3 regions of the Viridibacillus sp. FSL H8-0110 genome follow, and region 2 is predicted to be linked to each of the others. Evidence: riboswitches for the same ligand, from Rfam matches in the RefSeq annotation. Region 2 holds a riboswitch; each other region holds the start of a gene.
What was found. A riboswitch is a leader RNA that binds a small molecule or an ion and turns the genes downstream of it on or off. The one in region 2 is predicted to bind lysine.
Positions count from the first base shown of each region.

Region 1 (3,218 bases), 3.3 Mb from region 2:
AACTCCCTTTACCTAATTCTGGTGCAGTTATAGAGATTAATTCATATGGCACTATTACAGCGGCTACAATATTCCAAGAATATTATCAACTTACATATCCAAAAGTGGAAGTAACAGAAGATGAAGCTAGAGAAATTTTATGTAAAGAGACATTAGTGGAATTAGGAATCGAAGAAAATGAAGAGCAAGGAGAATTTGAATTGGTTTATCAACCAATTCGAGATTATATAGGTGTTACTGTTGATGGGGAAGTTCAAAAAGCAAGTCAGTTGTTCAGTGAATCACAGCTTGAACAATTTGCTGTTACACCTGTCCAAGTGACGAAGGCATTACCAAAATTATTGGGTGCAACTGATCAATATGTATTACGTGAAGAAGAGGGTAATTTATATTGGTATGTTACGGAAGAGTTAGATGAAAAAGGTGAAGATGCAGAAGCTGTAATCGAAGTACTACATTTTGATGATGCAGGCGCTAACTATGAATCTAATGTGGAATGGGATACAGAAGCAAAGATTGAGTTACCTTTTGAGCAATTAAAAGACAATGCAATGCAATTTTTAGAGATTATTGCGGGTGACATACACCATAAATACATGCTTGAAGAACAATCTGTATTGAATGATGATACAGAAGAATTTGACGATGATTCGGATGATGATCTCTTCAATGTGGATGAATATGATGAAGACGAGCATGAAGACGAACATGAAGATGAACCAACAACTATGTTTACTTTTATCCCATTTTTCCAGGGATACAAATTAGACAAATACTCCGTTCTAATTGAGGTAGGTATACATACAGGAATTATTCGTTCATGTTTGTATAGCGCATTAAATATGGAGGCTATTCGAGGTGTGAATACTACACCAATGATTACATTAGAAGAAGCGGATACTATATATAAACAGAGTTTGCAGATGAAACTTTCACGTTTTGAAGAGATAGATGAAGATGATGAAATGACAATATACAGCTTAAATTACTCTATTAATGCACCTTCTGAAAATGGTGTAATTGATAAGATTAATGCTACGACAGGTGAAGTTACGTACGCTGGGTCAGATATTGTTAGAGGCTAAAAACTAGTTGTAAGAAAAAAGATAGTATTCTGAGTATTTTATAAAATGTGTGTTGACACTGAAAGTTCGTTACTGTAGACTGTGTACAATGATAATTGAATACAACCTCACTTGTTAATGGGTGAGGTAGAGGCGCGATATCTATTAGTCTTTAGTGGAGCTTGAGAAACTATGAAACTATTGAGAAGGAGATGTCGCCGAAGTTTGTAATACACTCGATGTTACTTGCTGGGTCTGTAGTTAATAACTGCAGGACTGTCTCAATGAACGTCCTAGTTCGTTGAGTTGAGCTATCTCATTTAGGGATAAGTAGAGGATTTAGGCTATTGTACAATGCGACCTGAGTTCATCTCAGGGCGCGTTTTTTATACGTACAATAGCCTTTTTTAGTATTTTGAAGAAAATTAAGGATATTATTTAGAGGGGGAGAATATAATATGAAAAAAACATGGGCAATTTTTTCTGCTATGACACTACTTGCTATTTTACTATTAGCTGGTTGTGGAACTAAAGATGCAGGTTCGGGATCAGGTGCATCTACTGAAGGGGAAACAAAAAAAGAAACATTCACAATTGGTATGGAAGCGGGATACCCTCCGTTTAACTGGACACAAAAGGATGATTCAAACGGCGGCGTGAAAATCTCTGGTAACGCAGAATATGCTGGCGGTTATGATGTTGAGATTGCAAAAAGAGTTGCAGAATCTTTAGGAAAAGAACTAGTAATCGTCAAAACAGAATGGGACGGTCTAGTACCTTCATTAACTTCAGGTAAAATTGATGCAATTATGGCGGGTATGTCTCCAACTGAAAAGCGTAAAAAGACAATTGATTTCACTGATAACTACTATACATCTAATTATGTAATGGTTGTTAAAAAGGGCAGTAAATACGAGAAAGCTAAATCAATCCAGGATTTTAGTGGTGCCAAAATTACAGGTCAATTAAATACAACACACTATGATGTAATAGATCAAATTACTGGTGTTAAAAAACAAGCTGCAATGGATAACTTCCCTGCAATGCGTGTAGCACTTGAATCAGGTGTGATTGATGGTTATGTATCTGAACGTCCAGAAGGTATTAGTTCTTCAGCTGCAAATGATAAATTTGTAATGGTTGAATTCACAGATGGCTTTAAAGCGTCTGAAGAAGATACAGCAATTGCTGTAGGTATTGAAAAAGATAGCGAATTAAAAGATAAAATTAATGAAGTTTTAAAAGGTATCTCTGAAGAAGAGCGTACAGAAATTATGGATAAAGCGATTGCAAACCAACCAGCTGCAAAATAATGTATGACGGATACCGGCTGCATATGAAGCAGTCGGTATTACTGCTTTTGAAGGAGGAACAGTATGAGTATTGATTGGATTATAAGTATAGCAACAGAAAACTGGGAAATGTTCCTTCGCGGGGCATGGATGACGTTATTAATTGCAACACTTGGTACTGTTTTCGGTGCAATCATTGGATTACTTATCGGTATTATTAATACGATTCCTAAACCTGAAAGAGGATTAAAAAGAATTGTATTAAAACTAATAAATATAATTCTTGGGATATACGTAGGATTTTTCCGAGGTACACCAATGATTGTTCAGGCAATGGTAGTTTTCTATGGTGCTGCCCAAGCATTTGGTGTAGATATGGACCGCACGTTTGCAGCAATTTTTATCGTTGCTATTAATACAGGAGCGTATATGGCTGAAATTGTACGTGGCGGTATTATCTCAGTAGATAAGGGCCAATTTGAAGCAGCTCAAGCGATTGGTATGAATCATTGGCAAACTATGATTCATGTAGTATTACCACAAGTTTTAAGGAATATTTTACCTGCAACAGGTAACCAATTTGTTATGAATATTAAAGATACATCAGTATTGAATGTAATTGGGGTTACAGAACTATACTTCCAAACAAAATCTGTTTCGGGGAATAATTTCAGATATTTCGAGTCATTCTTTGTAGCATGTATTTTATACTTAATCATGACATTCGTAGTGACGAAAATTCTACACTACTTTGAAAAACGATTAGATGGTCCACAAAACTATCAAATGATTGATGATCTAGAACAAATGGAAGGCAAAAAAGCATGATGCGGACAAAGGAGATAGACTTATGAAAAATGTA
Region 1 covers NZ_JBBOPJ010000001.1:4,368,163-4,371,380, reverse strand. The annotation lists gene MHH98_RS21650 (hypothetical protein) at 1-1,085, shown strand, start outside; lysine riboswitch at 1,205-1,386, shown strand; gene MHH98_RS21645 (transporter substrate-binding domain-containing protein) at 1,523-2,377, shown strand; gene MHH98_RS21640 (amino acid ABC transporter permease) at 2,441-3,184, shown strand; gene MHH98_RS21635 (amino acid ABC transporter ATP-binding protein) at 3,207-3,218, shown strand, end outside.
Region 1: it holds a riboswitch for lysine, as region 2 does, so the genes downstream of both, MHH98_RS21645 (transporter substrate-binding domain-containing protein) here and MHH98_RS05215 (aspartate kinase) in region 2, are expected to answer to the same signal.

Region 2 (3,218 bases):
ACAATGTCTAGCTCCTTGTGTAAAAGAAGTTGAGAAAGAGCAATATCAAGAGATCATTCAAGGTATTACGAGTTTCCTAAATGGTGGGTACGGAGAAGTCAAAGAAGATTTAAATGCAAAAATGCTCGATGCAGCTGAAAAATTAGATTTCGAACGAGCAAAAGAATATCGAGATCAAATTTCACATATTGAAACTGTCATGGAACGTCAGAAGATTACGCTTACGGATTTAACGAATCGTGACGTTTTTGGTTATGCGGTTGATAAAGGTTGGATGTGTATCCAAGTATTCTTTGTAAGACAAGGAAAGTTGATTGAAAGAGATGTTTCGTTATTCCCTATTTATCGAGATCCTGAGGAAGAATTTTTAACATTTGTGGGGCGCTTTTATGAACAGGCAGAACATATCAAGCCAAAGGAAATCTTTATACCTTCTAATATTGAAGGAGACCTTCTAGCTACAGTACTTGATTTAAAAGTGACGATACCTCAAAGGGGAAAGAAAAAAGAGCTTGTTGATTTAGCGAGTAAAAATGCTCAAATTGCTATCTCTGAGAAGTTCCAGTTACTTGAGCGTCAAGAAAAAAGAACAATAGGTGCCTGCGAAGAATTGGGAAATGCGATGAATATTGCGATACCGCTTCGCATAGAATCATTTGATAACTCCCATATTTTTGGAGCGGACGCCGTCTCAGCGATGGTAGTTTTTATTGACGGTAAGCCTAGCAAAAAGGATTATCGAAAATATAAAATTCAAGTTGCAGCAAAGCACGACGATTACGGTGCAATGCGAGAAGTCATTCGCCGAAGATATACTCGTGTATTAAGAGATGGCTTACCTTTACCCGATTTAATCGTTATTGATGGTGGGAAAGGACAAATGGAAGTAGCAAGAGAAATCTTAGAAGATGAGCTTGGTTTAGATATTCCTATTGCAGGTTTGGCAAAAGATGATAAACACCAAACTTCTCAATTGCTGTATGGCTCGCCGCCAGAAATTATTCCGTTGAAGAGAACGAGTGAAGCGTTTTATCTTTTACAAAGAATTCAAGATGAAGTTCACCGTTTTGCTATTACCTTCCATCGCCAATTACATGAAAAGAATGCCATTACATCTGTTCTCGATGAAATTGAAGGAATTGGACCAAAAAGAAAGCAACAGCTTCTCAAACAATTTGGATCTGTTAAAAAAATTCGTGAGGCATCCTATGAAGAATTAGTAGCTGCGAATGTACCAAAAAAACTAGCTCAAACCATATTTACTTATTTTTCTGAAAAATAAATTGTAGTAATCTGAAAATTGTGTTAAGGTAACATTACTATTATAAATAATCACTATTTAGTGATGATAGAGGCGCGGATTTCAAGAGTAATCAGCAAGAGGATGAGTAGATCCTATGACTGCTGACGAAAGGGGAGGCCGCCGAAGTGATAAATTGACTATTTCCAATTTATTACTGGTTCTGCATTTAACAAGTGTAGAATTGTCAGATCCGTTTCGGTTCTGGAGGGCTATCTCACATGAATGTTCTTTTGAACGTGCATGCTACGAGGCGGCTTTTCACACTTAAACGTGTGAAAGGCTGCTTTTTTCATAAGATGTCATTGTGAATACGGTCGTCATAACAAATAAGGGAGAGGTTATGGGTGAGTTGTTTAGTTTTTAAATTTGGTGGTACATCAGTTGCAACGATTGAACGCGTATTGCATGTGGCAAAGCGCATTCAGAAAGAGAAAGAAAAGGGTTATGATATTGTCGTTGTTGTTTCAGCGATGGGCAAAACGACGGATAAGCTTGTAGAAATGGCACATGAAATTATGCCAAATCCATCGAAACGAGAAATGGATACGCTCTTAACAACAGGTGAGCAGGTGACTATCTCATTATTATCGATTGCATTACAAAGTTTAGGGTTATCAGCGCAGTCCTTCACTGGTTGGCAAGCTGGAATTTTAACGGAGGCAATTCCGAGTGATTCTCGCATTGTTGAAATTCAGTCTGGAAAGGTGCGAAGAACGTTGGATAAAGGCCATGTTGCAGTAGTTGCAGGCTTCCAAGGAATCGATAGTAATAACAATATTACAACCCTAGGTCGCGGAGGATCAGATACGACAGCAGTTGCTTTAGCTGCAGCATTAGGTGCTGAGCGCTGTGATATTTATACAGATGTTGATGGTGTGTACACTTCAGATCCACGTTATGTTCCTAAAGCTCGCAAACTACAAGAACTGTCATATGATGAAATGTTAGAATTAGCAAATTTAGGGGCAGGTGTCTTACATCCACGTGCCGTAGAGTTTGCAAAAAACTACAATATCCCATTAGCAGTTCGCTCTAGTTATGTAGAAGATGAAGGAACAATTATGAAGGAGGAAGTAGAAGTGGAAAAAGATTTAGTTGTACGTGGAGTAGCATTTATGTCAGATATTGTTCGAGTAACGGTAGGTTACGAGGGGAATTATAAAGGTTCTTTAGTCAATATTTTCACAGTTTTAGCTGATAATCATATTAACGTTGATATTATCGTTCAAACTATTCTCGAAGGGGTAGAGCCTTCAGTATCATTTACTATTACAAAAGAAAATTTAGCAGATACTGCTCGAGTCTTAGAAGTTAATAAATCTAAAATTGGTTATTGTCATGTGAATTATGAAGAGGACGTAGCTAAAGTATCGATTGTAGGTTCTGGTATGGTATCTAATCCTGGCGTAGCCGCAAAAATGTTCGATCGCTTACATAAAGAAAACATTACATTAAAAATGGTAAGTACTTCTGAAATTAAAATTTCTGTTGTCATTCCACAAGAGTCGATGTTGCTAACTGCAAACGCATTACATGATGAATTTGAATTGGCAGCTAGTCTAGCAATTCAAGTTTAATTAAATAAAATAAAAAGAAGCTGACTAGCCATCTTGAACAGATATTTAGTCAGCTTCTTTCTATAGTTGGTCTTTTAAATCCCATTTGACATGGAATCGTACAAGCCCACGCTTTGCTTTCTTTTCGTCGTAGCATTCTGTTAAGAAACCACTGATTTTCTCTTGTTGAGCTGCTAGGAAGCCACTTTCAAGACGGAAGCAGCGTTTTTCAAATTGCATAGCCTCAGGATCTCCAGTGAGAGTATAAAACGTTTCATCTTTAGATTGTTTTTCTATAGAAAGCTCTCCCCATCCTGCTTCTTGGAAAAATGAAACAGCTTCTTCCATACTGTATAAAG
Region 2 covers NZ_JBBOPJ010000001.1:1,054,190-1,057,407, forward strand. The annotation lists gene uvrC (excinuclease ABC subunit UvrC) at 1-1,282, shown strand, start outside; lysine riboswitch at 1,342-1,523, shown strand; gene MHH98_RS05215 (aspartate kinase) at 1,648-2,880, shown strand; gene MHH98_RS05220 (YslB family protein) at 2,941-3,218, opposite strand, start outside.

Region 3 (3,218 bases), 3.0 Mb from region 2:
ATGGCTAAGAAAATTGGTAATCCGATATATGAAACAAGCATACCGTACCAATCGATATGGTCACCTGTGAATGCTGTATAGTTTTGACCAACAACAACAATTGCACAAAGTACAAAGGCAAAAATCGGACCGAACGGGAACCATTTTGCTTTATAAGGTAATTCGTTTAAATCGCGACCTTGTATGATATATGCTTTACGGAATCGGTAATGACTTACTGCGATCCCTAGCCAAGCCACAAACCCACACATACCTGAGGCATTTAGCAACCAAATATAGACAACACCATCACCGAAGAATGATGCAATGAATGATACACAAGCAACTAAACAAGTTGCTACTAGTGCTGCCATCGGAATACCGCGTTTGTTTAGTTTGGTAAACATTTTTGGTGCTTTACCGTCTTTAGCAAGCTCCCAAAGCATACGTGAAGATGCATATAAACCAGAGTTTCCTGAAGATAATATCGCCGTTAAAATGATCGCATTCATAACTGAAGCTGCAAACGCGATACCTGCATTTTCAAATACTAATGTGAACGGACTAACTGTAATATCACTACTAGCTAAACGTTCATCAGTAAATGGAATTAATAAGCCAATCGCTAAAATTGCTAAAATGTAGAATAAAAGGATACGCCAGAAAACTTGACGAACAGCTTTCGGAATATTTTTTCCTGGATCATCTGTTTCACCCGCAGTAATCCCAAGTAGCTCAGTTCCTTGGAATGAGAAACCTGCTGCTAAGAAAATACCGAACATTGCGAAAAAACCACCATGGAATGGACCATCTTCAATGAAGAAATTTTTGAATCCAACTGGGTCTTGTCCACCCATCAAACCAAATACCATCAAGAAACTAACGATGATAAAGACAACAATTGTAACGACTTTAATTAGTGAAAACCAATATTCACTTTCACCAAAGCTTTTAATCGATAAGACATTCAAAGTGAAGATGATTACTAAAAATCCTGCTGTCCAGACAAATGATGATACGTCTGGGAACCAAAATTTCATAATTAATGATACCGCTGCAATTTCTGCTGCGATCGTAATTGCCCAGTTATACCAGTAGTTCCAACCAAGAGCAAAGCCAAGCGCTGGGTCAACGAATTTAGATGCGTAAGTACTAAATGAACCTGATACAGGCATAAATGCTGCCATTTCCCCTAAACTTGTCATTAAAAAGAACACCATAATACCAATTAAAGAATATGCTAATAACGCTCCACCTGGACCCGCTTCGTGGATAGCTCCACCACTTGCTAAGAACAGCCCTGTACCGATTGTTCCTCCAAGTGAAATCATCGTCACGTGACGACTTTTCAATCCTCTATTAAGACCTTGCGTTTCTACGCTTTGGCCATTATTTTTATTACTCATTAAGAATCTCCTCTTTCCATTTTTCATTGCAAGAAGGTTAACTTGATGTCATAAAAAATACCATCACAAGGAATATGCGATGGTATCGAAATATGCCCATCAACCTTGATAAAGATAGCTCAACACGCCTGCTAAGACGTGACAGTTCTGCACCTTTCGGCAACAGCCCCAATGATTATAAGAAAAAGCTTATAATCACTTCGGCGATATTCCCTTTCAAATAGAATCCCCGACGCTTTTCGTCTCATCCATTTTACTTTTTAATACCGCGACCTCTACCTCATCGAATGGATGAGGCATTGCAATATATTAATTTAATATGTCCCCATTATAATACAAGAGTGTTCTATATTCAAGATGTAAATTATCTTGAATATTAGAACAATTTAAGTTAATTTTTGTTAAGACTTCAGAATATAACTTTTGCATCACTCGGTAGCGTTTGAATATGTTTTAAGTAATTGAGCACTATCACACTTTCTCCATAACCTTGGAATGAAAGCATGCTAGCAACATTTGTTGCTGTATTTTGGAATAAATCACACATAGTAAATAGTGCTTGCCATGCTGAATCATAGCTAGCATTATTATATGTTGCGAGTAACTGCTCCCACACCTTTTTTGGTAACAGGTACTCTAGGTCCTTGCCATTTTTACCAACGCTTTTAGAAAAGTCTGTTTGCACTCCGACTTGCCAAGAAAGCATTTGAATCAGCATTTCACGCGTATTATTAAAATGTGCTTGTGCATAGAGCATTTCTTTTCTCCATAAACCTTTCGCAATATATGTAGAAACCCACCAAAATTCATTACAACAATCCTTATAATGTTCTTCTGTCGGGCATTGCACCCAATAATTCACATCCGTTGGTGAAGGGAGTTTAGGAAGTGACCCATCTTTATCTAACAAGATTGTGGTTAAACTATCTTCCTTACAATATTCTTCTTGTTCTTCGACAGGGATAAGCATCAAATCAATTCGGTTTCCATCCGAAAATTGCATCAAGTATGTATAGCGCCCACCAAGTTCAGGAGGAAACAACACCATATCTTCTGGCGTTTGCATAATGATTCTCTCTCCAAAAATATTTACCCAATAAGGGGTGTTAGTAAATGATTTGATATCCGTCACAATATAAACGATATCAAAATCTTGAAAGGGATCCTTTTTCACATTCATATTTGTTCTTGAACCATTCATACAAACCGCGCGTACGCGATCATCATTTTTCGCTATATCTAGGATTAAATCCATCATTTGCTGCGCTGTTCTCATCATCAATACCCCCGTATTAAATTGGTGATTTTATTTTGAGCCATCTTATTATAATTATCAATTTTCTTTGATATAATTAACCTTTGTCAATTAGTAGGTTTAAAATATTATAAGATTTATAAATATATATAATAGGAGGAGTTACAATTGGCAACAAATAAAGCTGTTCAAAATGGCAACAAGCTAAAATGGAATCGTAAAGTTTGGCTACTTGTAATTGGGATTATTTTCATTGCTTCTACATTACGTGCTCCTTTAACTTCTGTAGGTCCAATTATCTCATTCATTCGTGATGGTCTTCATATTTCAAATGTATTAGCAGGATTTATCACAACGATCCCTTTGCTTGCTTTTGCTGCTATTTCACCATTAGCGCCAAAATTTTCAAAGCGCTTTGGCATAGAACGTACTTTACTATTCTCAACAGCATTACTTGCTGTAGGGATTCTTACTCGATCATTAGGTACCACATCCACACTGTTATTAGGTACTTCTCTAATCGGTGTAGCAATTGCTTTTGGAAATGTACTGTTACCAAGTTTGATTAAATTAAAATT
Region 3 covers NZ_JBBOPJ010000001.1:4,097,689-4,100,906, forward strand. The annotation lists gene MHH98_RS20285 (amino acid permease) at 1-1,385, opposite strand, end outside; lysine riboswitch at 1,493-1,671, opposite strand; gene MHH98_RS20290 (aminoglycoside 6-adenylyltransferase) at 1,795-2,661, opposite strand; gene MHH98_RS20295 (CynX/NimT family MFS transporter) at 2,809-3,218, shown strand, end outside.
Region 3: it holds a riboswitch for lysine, as region 2 does, so the genes downstream of both, MHH98_RS20285 (amino acid permease) here and MHH98_RS05215 (aspartate kinase) in region 2, are expected to answer to the same signal.